DNA from 2 places in the Streptomyces sp. NPDC085524 genome. Region 1 is predicted to be linked to the other one. Evidence: riboswitches for the same ligand, from Rfam matches in the RefSeq annotation. Region 1 holds a riboswitch; the other holds the start of a gene.
The links. A riboswitch is a leader RNA that binds a small molecule or an ion and turns the genes downstream of it on or off. The one in region 1 is predicted to bind thiamine pyrophosphate.

Region 1 (7,135 bases):
TGCAGCGGCTTGTCGTGCGGGGGACGACCCTCGTCCCGCTTGCAGTCGTCGCCTCCGCCGGCCGCGGGGGCGGCTGCGGTCACGGCCGGGGCGGCCGGCCGGGTCATGGCGACGACCGGGCTCGCCATGCTCACGAGCACGAGGGAGAGCGAGGCCAGGGCACCGCCCGCCATCCATGCCCGGCTGCGGGGAATGGGGCCAAGGGGCGACCGGGTCCGATGCTCACGACTCATGTGGAGGTCTCCTTCGGAACGGAATGCGACCGGAACGGGTGATGCCCCGACCGCGGGTTCGATCTTCCTTGGGAAGTTACGGGGGCAAACCCCGCCATCTTGAGCATTTCGGGCCACACATCAACAGATCGGCCTATCAGGCCCCCACGAACGGATGCGAAGCCGACCATCCCGTGATATTGCCACCGGCGTGCCGCCACCCGCTCGGCCGCCGGACTCCCTAACGTCGCCCGCGTCCCGGCCGACGAGAGGGTGTTTGCGGTGAAACCGACCATCTGTCTGAACATGATCGTCAAGAACGAGGCGCCGACGATCCGGAAGTGCCTGGAGTCGGTGCGCCCGCTGATCGACACCTGGGTGATCGTGGACACGGGGTCCACGGACGGCACCCAGGACGTCATCCGGGACTGCTTCGCCGACCTGCCCGGCACCCTGTACGAACGCCCGTGGAAGGGTTTCGACGGAAGCCGCACCGAGGCGATCGATCTCGCCCGCTCCAGCGCGGACTACCTGCTGTTCATCGACGGCGACGACGAGATGCAGATCGAGCCCGGGTTCCGCATGCCGGACCTGACGCTCGACGCGTACCAGGTCGCGCTGCGCGACGGTCCGATCATCCACTGGCGGCCTGCACTGGTCTCCAACCGGCTGCCCTGGCGGTACGTGGGCGTGCTCCACGAGTACATCGAATGCGGCACCGACTACACCCGCGACGTGATCGAGGGCTTCAACATCCTCTCCGTCGGCGGCGGGGCGCGTCTGCGGGAGGGCGGCCAGCGGGCGAAGTACCTGCGCGACGCCGAGGTCCTCACCGAAGGGCTGGCGAAGGAACCCGACAACACCCGGTACGCCTTCTACCTGGCCCAGAGCTGGCGCGACGCGGGAGAGCCGGAGAAGTCCCTCGCCGCCTACGACCACCGGGTCGCCATGGGCGGCTGGGTCGAGGAGACCTACTGCGCCCGGCTCTACGCCGCCCGGCTCGCGGCCAACCTCAAGAGGCCGCAGGCCGAGGTGACGGACCGTTTCCTGCGCGCGTACGAGAGCCGCCCCTCGCGCGCCGAGGCCATCGGCGAGCTCGCCCGCCTCTGCCGCCTCGAAGGCCGCTGGCCGCTCGCCTACACGTTCGCCCGGCAGGCGGTGCGGATCCCGCCGCCGGACGACATCCTGTTCGTGGAGTTCGCGTGGCACTCGTGGCGCGCCCTCGACGAACTCGCTGTGGCCTCGTACTGGGTGGGCGAGTACCAGGAATCGCTGGAGTGCTGCCAGCGCCTCCTCGAGGAAGGCAGCCTCCCCCTGGAGGAGCACGACCGGATCCTCGCGAACCTCGAATTCGCCCGGCGCAAGCTGGGCCTGGCCGCCCAGGTCCCCGCCTGACCGCCGCATACGTCCTGGACGGCGGGAAAGGGCCCGCGACTCCCCCCTCGGTGTCGCGGGCCCTTCCGTCGTGCCCCGAAGCGGAGGTCAGTCCGCCAGCGGCAGGTACACGCGGTTGCCCGAGGCCGCGAACTCGGCGGACTTCTCCGCCATGCCCGCCTCGATCTCCTCGGCCTTCAGGTCACCGCCGTGCTCGCGGCGGATGTCCTGCGAGATCTTCATGGAGCAGAACTTCGGGCCGCACATGGAGCAGAAGTGCGCGGTCTTGGCCGGCTCGGCGGGAAGGGTCTCGTCGTGGAACTCGCGGGCCGTGTCCGGGTCGAGGGCCAGGTTGAACTGGTCCTCCCAGCGGAACTCGAACCGCGCGTCCGACAGGGCGTCGTCCCAGTCCTGGGCGCCCGGGTGGCCCTTGGCCAGGTCGGCGGCGTGCGCCGCGATCTTGTACGTGATGACGCCGGTCTTCACGTCGTCGCGGTTGGGCAGGCCCAGGTGCTCCTTGGGCGTGACGTAGCAGAGCATCGCGGTGCCCCACCAGGCGATCATCGCGGCGCCGATGCCAGAGGTGATGTGGTCGTACGCGGGCGCGACGTCCGTGGTCAGCGGGCCGAGCGTGTAGAACGGCGCCTCCTCGCAGATCTCCTGCTGGAGGTCGATGTTCTCCTTGATCTTGTGCATCGGGACGTGGCCCGGGCCCTCGATCATGGTCTGCACGTTGTGGCGCTTGGCGATCGTGTTGAGCTCGCCGAGCGTCTTCAGCTCCGCGAACTGCGCCGCGTCGTTGGCGTCCGCGATCGAACCGGGGCGCAGGCCGTCACCGAGCGAGTAGGTGACGTCGTACGTCGCGAGGATCTCGCAGAGCTCCTCGAAGTTCGTGTAGAGGAAGTTCTCCTTGTGGTGCGCGAGGCACCACGCGGCCATGATCGAGCCGCCGCGGGAGACGATGCCGGTCTTGCGGCGGGCGGTCAGCGGGACGTACGGGAGCAGCACGCCGGCGTGCACCGTCATGTAGTCGACGCCCTGCTCGGCCTGCTCGATGACCGTGTCCTTGTAGATCTCCCAGGTCAGGTCCTCGGCACGGCCGTCGACCTTCTCGAGGGCCTGGTAGAGCGGCACGGTGCCGATCGGCACGGGGGAGTTGCGCAGGACCCACTCGCGGGTGGTGTGGATGTTGCGGCCCGTGGAGAGGTCCATGACCGTGTCCGCGCCCCAGCGGGTGGCCCAGGTCATCTTCTCCACCTCCTCCTCGATGGAGGAGGTGACGGCGGAGTTGCCGATGTTGGCGTTGACCTTCACCAGGAACCGCTTGCCGATGATCATCGGCTCGATCTCCGGGTGGTTCACGTTCGCCGGAAGCACCGCGCGGCCTGCGGCGATCTCCTCGCGGACGACCTCGGGGGAGACGTTCTCGCGGATCGCGACGTACTCCATCTCCGGGGTGATCTCGCCCCGGCGGGCGTACGCGAGCTGCGTGACGGCGGCGCCGCCGCGGCCCCGGCGGGGCTGGCGGGGGCGGCCCGGGAAGACCGCGTCGAGGTTCTTGAGCCCGCCGCGCGGCGAGGTGTGCTTGATGCCGTCGTCCTCGGGGCGCACGGGGCGGCCCGCGTACTCCTCGGTGTCGCCGCGACCGATGATCCAGTTCTCGCGCAGCGGGGGCAGGCCCCGGCGGACGTCGGTCTCGATCTGGGGGTCGGTGTACGGACCGGACGTGTCGTAGAGCGTCACGTCCTTGCCGTTGGTGAGGTGGACCTGGCGGACCGGCACCCGGATGTCGGGGCGGGAGCCCGCCAGGTATCCCTTGTGCCAGCCGGGCTGGCGCTCGGTCTGGCCGTCGTCGTCCTGGCTGACGGCAGGCGTGCGTGCGTCGTCCTGAATGGTCATGAGACCTGATCTCCCTACGCCGGCATTACCCGGTAACAGGTTCGGCGGTCGACGCAGCCTCCTCCCGTACACATCTGTGATGTGCGTACGGTGATCAGCGCCCTCTCAGCCCGGTGCTCCGAGCTCCCGCGTTGTGCAAAGTAGCCCCCACGCTAGCGCCATCCATGGCGTGCTGAACAGTGGGCCCCCTCATCTCTTGCGATGATCTGCCGGTGACGTCTTCGCCGCATCCCCCCACGAAGCCCAGCGAGCCCCACGACCACACCGGCCACGAGCGCCGGGGTCCGGGGCGCGCCTCCGGGCGTCCACCCGGCCCCGACCACGACGGACACGGGCACGCACAGGGCCACGGACACGGACATGGACACGGCCATGGCCACGGTCCGGCGGCCCCCGGCTCGAAGCACCTGCGCAAGGTCATCGCGGCCGTACTGATCCCCTTCGCCGCCGCCGTCTTCGTCGGCATGGCCGTGCTCTGGCCGGGCGGAGCACCCGCCCACGAGCGCACGGGGGTCGGTTTCGACCGGCAGACCCAACAGGGCGCGGTCGTGTCACTGGAGCATGTCGACTGCAAATCCGTGAACGCCTCGCAGGTACCTCCGACGGGCGACACCTCCACCCCCGAGGGGCGCGAGGCGCAGGCCGCCCAGACCGGCGAGTGCAAGAAGGCCACTGTCGAGGTCCGCACGGGCGGGGACAAGGGACGGACCTTCGTCGAGGTCGTCCAGCCGGGTGCGCCGCGGCAGTTGGAGAAGGGGCAGGAGGTGGTCGTGGCCTACGCGCCCGACGCCCCGCACGACCTCCAGTACTCGGTGATCGACGTGAACCGCAAGTTCCCGCTGGCCCTGCTCGCCGGCATCTTCGCCCTCGCGGTCGTGCTCGTCGGGCGGATGCGCGGGGTGTTCGCCCTGATCGCGCTGGCCGTCAGCTTCGGCGTGCTGACCCTGTTCATCCTCCCGGCCATCCTCCAGGGTTCGAATCCGCTGCTCGTCGCGGTCATCGGCGCGAGCGCCATCATGCTGATCGCCCTGTACATGTGCCACGGGCTGACGGCGCGCACCTCGGTCGCCGTCCTCGGCACGCTGGTCTCGCTGCTGCTGATCGGGCTGCTGGGCTCGGTGTTCATCGACTGGGCGTTCCTCAGCGGCAACACCGATGACAACACCGGGCTGATCCACGGGCTCTACCCGCAGATCGACATGAGCGGTTTGCTGCTCGCGGGCGTGATCATCGGATCCCTGGGCGTGCTCGACGACGTGACGGTCACCCAGACCTCGGCAGTCTGGGAACTCCACCAGGCCGACCCGTCGATGGGCCCGCGCGGGCTCTACCGGGCGGCCATCCGGATCGGCCGCGACCACATCGCGTCGGTGGTCAACACGCTCGTCCTGGCCTATGCGGGCGCCGCCCTGCCCTTGCTTCTCCTGTTCTCGATCGCGAACAGCAGCATGGGGTCCGTGGCCAACAGCGAGCTGGTCGCGGAGGAGATCGTACGGACCCTCGTGGGCTCGATCGGGCTCGTGGCCTCGGTCCCGGTGACCACGGCACTGGCCGCGCTGGTCGTTTCGGCCGACCGGCCGGGGTCCCCGACCGCCTCGCCGGCCTCGGGGCCGGTCCGCGGCGGCCGGGGCCGGCGGCGCAAGCGCTGAATGACGGTTCTCGCCGAACGGGGTTCTCGCCGAACGGGGCGAAGGGCATCTGCATCGTTGGACGCGACGGGTCGGATCGCGTGCGGTGCTGCCCGGGAAAGCCGGTGGGCCGTGGCGCTCGGCGCATCGACCCGCTGAGCCGGTCCTGGTGATTGGTGATCGGCCGGATTCGTCCGTCGGTCAGCGGACGTCGGCATTCCCTGTGTTTCAGGTGTGGCCGGTGTTGCAGCAGGTGTTGAAGGTGTAGCCCGTATTGCATGTGCCGTTGTTCTGCAGTGGTGCGTCAGCTGTTCTGCAGTGTGCGTCAGCCCGCGTTCTGCTCGTTCTGCTTCGACTCGGCGAGGATCTTGATGAGCGCCTCGTCGAGGCTCTCCTCGAAATCGCCCAGGTTCCGCTCCTGACCGAGCGGCACCAGCCGGTCGGTCCGGTCGAGGAACGCGACGAGCGGAGCCGCACTCGCGCGGAACAGCGCCCGGTCGCCGCCCACCTGGAGCCGGATGTGGACGTCGGACAGTTCCTCGGGATCGGTGGGGGCGATGTGCACATCCCCGTCACCACACGGCTTGTTGATGCCGTCGAGGAGGAGTTCCCGGCCGAACGCCCAGGTCACGGGCGCGTCTCCGGGAAGGTGGAAGGTCAGGCGGACTGCGTAGGGGTCACGAGCGTCGTACCGGAGTTCCACCGGAATCCGGAACGAGAGCTCCTCGGAAACGAGGAAGCTCATCATGACCTCTGCCTGTACGGACTCGCGCATTGCCTACCCCGCTGTAGTGGAAGTGGCCAGGAATGATCCCCCAGGGCCCTCTTGACAAGGGTGGTGGAAGCGCTAGCAGATCACAAGGAGTGAGTTTTCAGATACTGATAGAGAACGAGAGGGTGCTCAACAGCGCGCCTACTTCACTCCGTAGCCGATCGACCACATACGGCAATCGATGTTCTTGGTGCAGCGGTAGAGAAATCGCCATGGTTGCAGCGGTATCGCCCGCAGTGATGGGAATCGCCGCACAGACCGTGCCGAGGGCATATTCCTGGCGTTCGGTTACTGGCTGCATTCGCCCGAGGGCCCCGATCCGGTTCTCGAGGGAACGCAGATCCCTCACGGTATAAGGGGTGATGGCCTCGACCGGGTGGCGGTCGTAATGGTCCTGGCGGGCCTCTTCGTCGAGCTGGCCGAGCAGGCACTGCCCGATGGCGTGCGCGTGACCGGTCGCGCGGAAGTCGGCCCACTCCTCGCAGGCCGGGTTGGCCGGGGTGTCCGAGACGCCCACGACCTCGATCTCGCCCTCGCGGTAGACCGCGAAGTAGACGGGGGCCCCGACCGCGTCGCGGAAGTGCGCGAGCGAATCGAGGATCATGCTGCGACGTTTCTGCTGAAGTCCGCCACCGGCGAGCCGCCCGGCGGCGTCGCCCAGTACGAACACTCCGTTCTCCCGGCGCAGATAGCCCTCGTGAGTGAGGGTGCGCAGCAGGTGGTACGCGGTGGGAAGCGGGAGCCCGGCTTCGCGTGCCAGCTGTTTCGCCGGGGCTCCCTCGCTATGGGATCCCACTGCTTCGAGCAGCCTCAACGCCCTCTGCACCGAACCGATCAGCGTCGGCACACCGGCATTGTGAACCGAAGACAAAGCTCACCCCCAGGCGTGGCGGCGGGCCTTCGGGGAGGCCCGCCCTGCGGGGGCCGCCCCCGCCACGTGCCATCGGTCCTGGGGGTCGTACTCAGCGGCTACTTGACAGAACCGCAGGTCAGAGCGGAGTTGCCGACTTTCGGTGCCCAGGGAACGGCACAGATTGCCACTCTATCCGCCGATTCCGGGCCTGTGAGCGGTTTACCGCCTCATGTTCCCTCACCTGGCGCAATCGCGGAACCACGCCGTCCGCATACTTCTACCACTCGCTGGAGGAGGACTTCGATCCGCCTCGCCCGACCTTCTTCACGATGAAGACCAGGCCGCCGACCAGGGCCGCGAAGAGGAGCAGCTTGAAGACGAACCCGACCAGGAAGCT
Region 2 (7,135 bases), on a different contig from region 1:
GCCACCGTCAGCAGCACCCCGCCGAGCAGGGACCGCTGCGCCCAGCCGCGCGGCCGGTGCGCGGTCCGGGCCGGATCCACCAGCCGCAGCGCGGTCTCCCGCTTGCGCACCGTCCACGCGTGCACCCCGAGGATCGCGGCGAGCGCGGCGAACTGCACCATGGTCAGCACCGCGGCCGTCGACAGGTCCAGGAGCTGCGCGGTCTGCCGGTAGACCTCCACCTCCAGCGTGGAGTACGAGGGCCCGCCGAGGATCAGCACGACGCCGAAGGAGCTGAAGGTGAACAGGAACACCATCAGCGCGGCGGCGGCCACCGCGGGGGCCAGCGCGGGCAGCGTCACCCGCCGCCAGGCCGCGAACCGGCCCGCGCCGAGCACCCTGGCGGCCTCCTCCTGCCGCGGGTCCAGCTGGGACCAGAGCCCGCCGACGGTGCGCACGACGACCGCGTAGTTGAAGAAGACGTGCGCGAGGAGGATCGCCCAGACCGTGGTGTCGAGCCGGACGCGCGCCAGTTCGTCCAGCAGCCCGCCCCGGCCGACCAGCGCGAGGAAGGCGGTGCCGACGACCACGGTGGGCAGCACGAACGGGACGGTCACCAGGGCCCGCAGCAGCTGTTTGCCGGGGAACTCGAAGCGGGCGAAGACGTACGCCGCGGGGAGTGCGATCACCAGCGTGAGCGCGGTGGAGGCGAGTGCCTGCCAGGTGGTGAACCAGAGCACGCCCGCGATGTCGGGGCGGGTGATCACCGCGCCGATCCGGCCGAACTGCCAGCCGGTGTCGGTCTTGAGGCCGCGCCCGAGGATCGCGGCCACGGGGTAGGCGAAGAACAGCCCGAAGAAGGCCAGGGGCACGGCCATCAGCGCGAGCCGCGCGGCCGTGGCCCGGCCGGACTCGCGGACGGGATGCCGTACCGGCCCGGCCGGGACCGGCGCGGCGTCCCCCGACGCCGCGACCGCTCCCTCGGTACCGCTTACTTCACGACGAGCGCGGTCCATGCCGAGACCCACTGCTCACGGTTCTTCGCGATGGTCTCCGGAGCCACGTTCTCGGGCTTCTCGACCACCACGCCGTGCTTGGTGAACAGCTCCGGCAGGGAAGCGTCCTTCGTCACGGGGTTCACGAACATCTGGAGCGGCATGTCCTCCTGGAACTTCTTGCTGATCAGGAAGTCCACGAGGGCCTTGCCGCCCTCTTCGTTCTTCGCGCCCTTCAGCAGACCCGCGAACTCGGTCTGGCGGAAGCAGGTGCCGGTGGCGACGCCCGTCGGGGCCTCGGCCGGCTGCGGGTCCCCGTACATCACCTCGACCGGCGGGCTGGTGGCGTAGGAGACGACCAGCGGGCGGTCTGCCTTGGCCTTCTTGCCGCCCGCGGAGCCGGAGAAGCGCTCGTTGTAGGCCTGCTCCCAGCCGTCGACGACCTCGACGCCGTTGGCCTTCAGCTTGCTCCAGTAGTCCTTCCAGCCGTCCTCGCCGTACTTGCCGACGGAGGCGAGCAGGAAGCCGAGGCCGGGCGAGGAGGTCGCGGCGTTCTCGGTGACCAGCAGGTTCTTGTACTCCGGCTTGACCAGGTCGTCCAGCGTCTGCGGCGGGGCGATCTTCTTGTCGGCGAAGTAGGCCTTGTCGTAGTTGACGCAGATGTCGCCGGAGTCGACCGGGGTGACCCGGTGCTGCTTGTCGAGCACGAACTCGGGCTTCACATCGGCCAGGCCCTTGGCCTCGTACGGGGTGAAGAGGCCGTTGTCGAGGGCGCGCGAGAGCAGGGTGTTGTCCACGCCGAAGAAGACGTCGCCGCGCGGGGAGCCCTTGGTGAGGATCTCCTGGTTCAGTGCCGCGCCCGCGTCCCCGGACTTCAGTACCTTGACCGTGTAGCCGCTCTGCTGCTCGAACTCCTTGAGGACCGCCTCGGTCACGTTGAAGGAGTCGTGCGTGACGAGCGTGACGGTCTTGGACTTCGGGCTCTCGGTCCCGCCCGCGCTCTTGTCCTTGGCGTCGCCGCCGCCGCAGGCGCTGAGCGTGGTGACGCCCAGCGCGGCCGCGAGCGCGGCGCCCGCGATCTTCTTGGTGGTGCTCACTGGTGATTCCTCCTGGATGACCAGGAGAAGACGCGGCCCTGCCCGGCGCTCTGTGGGAGCGGACGCCGGGCAGGGCGCAACAGCTTGAGTGGTGACCGAACTTCCTACCCCGAATGACCGGGGCGAGGTTCAGAGGGTCTGCGGATGACGGATACCGCACTCTCAGCGCTGTGGCGCTCCCCTGTCGGAATATGAAATTGGTTCGGCCACAGGGTACCCCGTGGCCGATCTCGGCCGGTCAGGACCGGAACCTATCGCTCCGAGGCGGCGAGCTGGCCGCACGCGCCGTCGATCTCCTGGCCGCGGGTGTCCCGTACGGTCACCGGCACGCCGTGGCGGGCGATCGCGTCGACGAAGGCCCGCTCGTCCTCGGGCCGCGAGGCGGTCCACTTGGAGCCGGGCGTCGGGTTCAGCGGGATCAGGTTGACGTGGACGCGCTTGCCCTTGAGCAGCCGGCCCAGGAGGTCACCGCGCCAGGCCTGGTCGTTGATGTCGCGGATCAGCGCGTACTCGATCGAGATGCGGCGGCCGGACTTCTCGGCGTACTCCCACGCGGCGTCGAGGACCTCGCGGACCTTCCAGCGGGTGTTCACCGGGACCAGGGTGTCGCGCAGCTCGTCGTCGGGCGCGTGCAGCGAGACGGCGAGGCGGCACTTGAAGCCCTCGTCGGCGAACCGCAGCATCGCCGGGACCAGGCCCACGGTGGAGACGGTGATGCCGCGCTGCGACAGTCCGAGGCCGTCGGGCTCCGGGTCGGTGAGACGGCGGATGGCGCCGACGACGCGGTTGTAGTTGGCGAGGGGCTCGCCCATGCCCATGAAGACGATGTTCGACAGGCGGGCGGGGCCGCCCGGAACCTCGCCGTCGCGCAGGGCGCGCATGCCGTCGACGATCTGGTGCACGATCTCGGCGGTGGACAGGTTGCGGTCCAGACCGGCCTGGCCGGTGGCGCAGAACGGGCAGTTCATGCCGCAGCCGGCCTGCGAGGAGATGCACATGGTGACCCGGTCGGGGTAGCGCATCAGCACGGACTCGACGAGCGTTCCGTCGTGCAGCTTCCACAGGGTCTTGCGGGTGGTGTCGTCGTCGCACGAGATGTGCCGGACGACGTTCATCAGCTCGGGCAGCAGCTCCTGCTGGAGCTTCTCGCGGGACGCGGCGGGGATGTCGGTCCACTCGGCCGGGTCGTGCGCGTACCGGGCGAAGTAGTGCTGGGAGAGCTGCTTGGCCCGGAAGGGCTTCTCACCGATCGCGGCCACCGCCTCGCGGCGCTCGGCGGGGGTCATGTCGGCGAGGTGCCGCGGAGGCTTCTTGGCGCCACGCGGCGCGACGAAGGTGAGCTCTCCCGGAACGGGGCGGGCCATGATCGGGTACTCCTCGATGGGGCGAGGTCCGGGCGCGCGACTCCGCCGGTGCGGAGCGGACCGCGGCTCGACGGGAGCCGGGAGACCTCTCACGGGCCGTCCCCGCAGACGCGGAACGGCAAAGGCGCGCCACTCGCGAGTGGCGCGCCTTTTAGGATAACCCGCTCCGCGGGAGACGGCCGATGCCGAAGGTCCCCCGGCCGACGCCGGCCGAGGCCGTCGTCGGCAGCCGGGGTGTCAGCCGGTGCCGACGAAGGCCGCCAGCAGCAGCCACACCACGGGGGCGGTCGGCAGCAGGGAGTCGAGGCGGTCCATGATGCCGCCGTGCCCCGGGAGCAGGGTGCCCATGTCCTTGATGCCGAGGTCCCGCTTGATCATCGACTCGCCCAGGTCGCCCAGGGTGGCGCTGACCGCGACCGCGAGGCCCAGCAGCAGGCCCTGCCACCAGGCACCGCCGTCGATCAGGAACTCCATGCACAGGGCGCCCGCCGCCATGGCGAAGGCCACCGCGCCGAAGAGCCCCTCGCGGGTCTTCCCGGGGCTGATGCGCGGCGCGAGCTTCGTCTTGCCGAAGCGCCAGCCCACCGCGTAGGCCCCGGTGTCGCTGACCACGGTCAGCACGAGGAAGGTCACCACGCGCTGCGGTCCGTCGTCGGCGGTGAGCAGCATCGCGACGAAGGTGGCGAGGAACGGCACGTAGAACGCCGCGAAGACGCCGGCCGTGACGTCCTTGAGGTAGTCCTCGGGCGGCTCGGTCATCCGCCACACCAGTACCGCGAGGGCCGTCAGGGCCATCGCGACCCAGGCCCCCTCGGCCCCGCGGACGTATCCGGCGATGACCATGGCGGCGCCGCCCACGGCGAGCGGGACGAGAGGGGCCTTGATGCCCTTCTTCTCCTGCAGCCGGGAGGTGAGCTCCCACAGTCCCACGACGACCGCGACGACGACGACGCCGACGAAGACCGCCTTGACGATGAACAGCGAAGCGAAGATCACTGCGCCGAGGCCGACGCCGACCCCTATGGCGGCACGCAGGTCCCGCCCCGCGCGCTTCTTCTGCGGCGGGGGCGGGGGGTCCTGCGGTGCCGGCGAAGGCGGGGGCGGGGGGCTGGGCATGGGCTCCTGCGGCGGCGTCTCGTCGCGGAAGAGGGGGCCGCCGTCCGGGGCGGCCCCCCGATCGCGTGCTTCCCGGTCGTCGAAGTCACGGCCGGCGGCATCGGGCACGATGGGCATGGGCCGAGTGTGCGGGCCCACCTGTGCATCGTATGCGGGACCCGCCGGAACCGGCTCCGGCTGCCAGGAAGAGTCGTTCATCAGACTTCGAGGAGCTCGGCTTCCTTGTGCTTGAGGAGCTCGTCCACCTGCGCGACGTACTTCGCGGTGGTGTCGTCGAGCTCCTTCTCGGCGCGGCGCACCTCGTCCTCGCCGGCTTCCTTGTCCTTGACGAGCTTGTCGAGGGCGTCCTTGGCCTTGCGGCGGACGGCGCGGATCGAGACCTTGGAGTCCTCGGCCTTGGTGCGCGCGACCTTGATGTACTCCTTGCGGCGGTCCTGCGTCAGCTCGGGGAAGGTCACCCGGATGATGCTGCCGTCGTTGCTCGGGTTGACACCGAGGTCGGAGTCGCGGATGGCCTGCTCGATGTTGCGCAGCGCGCTCTTGTCGAACGGGGTCACGATCGCCATGCGCGGCTCGGGCACCGAGAAGGAGGCGAGCTGGTTGATGGGCGTGATGGCGCCGTAGTAGTCCGCCACGATCTTGTTGAACATCGCCGGGTGCGCACGGCCGGTGCGAATCGCGGCGAAGTCTTCCTTGGCGACGACGACGGCCTTTTCCATCTTCTCCTCGGCCTCGAGGAGGATCTCTTCGGTCACCACGTGCTCCTGCATGTCTTGAATGGATGGTTCAGGCGGGCGGGACGGGCGGGGCCGGTCCGGGCTCGGTCCGGCAGCGGACTGCTAGGCCCGGGTTCCCTGGTCGCTGACAAGCGTGCCGATCTTCTCACCCTTGACGGCGCGCGCGATATTGCCCTCGGCGAGCAGCTCGAAGACGAGGATCGGCAGCTTGTTGTCGCGGCACAGCGTGATCGCCGTGGCGTCGGCGACCTTGAGGTCGCGGGAGAGGACCTCGCCGTACTCCAGTGCGTCGAACTTCACCGCGTCGGGGTTCTTCTTGGGGTCGGAGTCGTAGACCCCGTCGACGCCGTTCTTGCCCATGAGCAGGGCCTCGGCGTCGATCTCCAGGGCACGCTGGGCGGCCGTGGTGTCGGTGGAGAAGTACGGCATGCCCATGCCGGCGCCGAAGATGACGACGCGGCCCTTCTCCAGGTGGCGCACGGCGCGCAGCGGGATGTACGGCTCCGCGACCTGGCCCATGGTGATGGCCGTCTGCACGCGGGAGTCGATGCCTTCCTTCTCCAGGAAGTCCTGGAGGGCGAGGCAGTTCATGACCGTGCCGAGCATGCCCATGTAGTCGGACCGCGCCCGGTCCATGCCGCGCTGCTGGAGCTCGGCGCCGCGGAAGAAGTTGCCGCCGCCGATCACGACGGCGATCTCCGCGCCGTCGCGGACCACCGCGGCGATCTCACGCGCGATGGCGTGGACGACGTCGGGGTCGACGCCGAGGCCTCCGCCACCGGAGAAGGCTTCGCCCGACAGCTTCAGCATGAAGCGGCGGCCCTTCTTCTCCTGGTCGCTCTTGTCGTCGGATGCGGTGTGGGTGTCCACGCCCTGATTCATGGAGATCTCCTCGTGCACATACGAAGAAGGCCATTGCCGGTGGGTCCTTGCGGTTCCCTCTACGGCAATGGCCTCCTCGTCAGATCTGCGGTCGTCCTGCGCGGACGCGGACGACTGCCTCAGACCCTACCGGGGTCCGGTGTCCGTCGCGTACGGACGGAATCAGATGCCGACCTTGATGCGGGTGAAGCGCTTCAGGGTGACACCGGCCTCGTCCAGGACCTTCTGGACGGACTTCTTGTTGTCCAGGGCGTAGGCCTGGCCGAGCAGCGTGGCGTCCTTGAAGAAGCCGTTGACGCGACCCTCGACGATCTTCGCGATGGCAGCCTCGGGCTTGCCCTCCGCGCGGGTGACCTCTTCGGCGATGCGACGCTCGGACTCGACCTTGTCGGCCGGGACGTCCTCGGCGGACAGCCACTGCGGGGCGAACGCGGCGATGTGCTGCGCGACGCCGCGGGCGACCTCGGCGTTCTCCTTGTCGAGCTCGACCAGGACCCCGATCTGGAACGGCAGGTCGGGCATCGTGCGGTGCATGTACGCGGTCACGTAACCGCCGGTGAACTGCGCGAAGCGGTCCAGGACGATCTTCTCGCCGAGGTTGGCGTTGGCCTCGTCGACGAAAGCGGTGACGGTCTTGCCGGGCTCGATCTCGGACGCGAGCAGCGCCTCGATGTCGGCCGGGGAGGTGGCGGCGACGTGCGCGGCCAGCTGGTTGGCGACGGCCAGGAACTTCTCGCCCTTGGCGACGAAGTCGGTCTCGCACTTCAGCTCGACGATGACACCGGAGGTGTTGTCGTCGGCGATGAGGGAGACGACGGCACCGTTCTCGGCAGAACGGCCCTCGCGCTTGGCGACGCCCTTCTGGCCCTTGATGCGGAGGGCTTCCTGGGCCTTGTCGACGTCACCGTCGGCGTCCACGAGCGCGTTCTTGCAGTCCAGCATGCCGGCGCCGGTGAGCTCGCGGA

Region 2: it holds a riboswitch for thiamine pyrophosphate, as region 1 does, so the genes downstream of both, ACIGFK_RS12550 (thiamine ABC transporter substrate binding subunit) here and thiC (phosphomethylpyrimidine synthase ThiC) in region 1, are expected to answer to the same signal.

The regions. Positions count from the first base shown of each region.
Region 1 covers NZ_JBITTH010000004.1:222,283-229,417, forward strand. Annotated here, with positions in the region: gene ACIGFK_RS07930 (hypothetical protein) at 1-233, opposite strand, end outside; gene ACIGFK_RS07935 (glycosyltransferase) at 495-1,607, shown strand; gene thiC (phosphomethylpyrimidine synthase ThiC) at 1,695-3,485, opposite strand; TPP riboswitch at 3,480-3,625, opposite strand; gene ACIGFK_RS07945 (YibE/F family protein) at 3,698-5,134, shown strand; gene ACIGFK_RS07950 (SsgA family sporulation/cell division regulator) at 5,439-5,888, opposite strand; gene ACIGFK_RS07955 (IclR family transcriptional regulator) at 5,986-6,732, opposite strand; gene ACIGFK_RS07960 (DUF5326 family protein) at 7,016-7,135, opposite strand, start outside.
Region 2 covers NZ_JBITTH010000007.1:94,192-101,326, forward strand. Annotated here, with positions in the region: gene ACIGFK_RS12545 (ABC transporter permease) at 1-857, opposite strand, end outside; gene ACIGFK_RS12550 (thiamine ABC transporter substrate binding subunit) at 971-2,071, opposite strand; TPP riboswitch at 2,155-2,264, opposite strand; gene rlmN (23S rRNA (adenine(2503)-C(2))-methyltransferase RlmN) at 2,323-3,435, opposite strand; gene ACIGFK_RS12560 (phosphatidate cytidylyltransferase) at 3,673-4,749, opposite strand; gene frr (ribosome recycling factor) at 4,749-5,306, opposite strand; gene pyrH (UMP kinase) at 5,391-6,170, opposite strand; gene tsf (translation elongation factor Ts) at 6,333-7,135, opposite strand, start outside.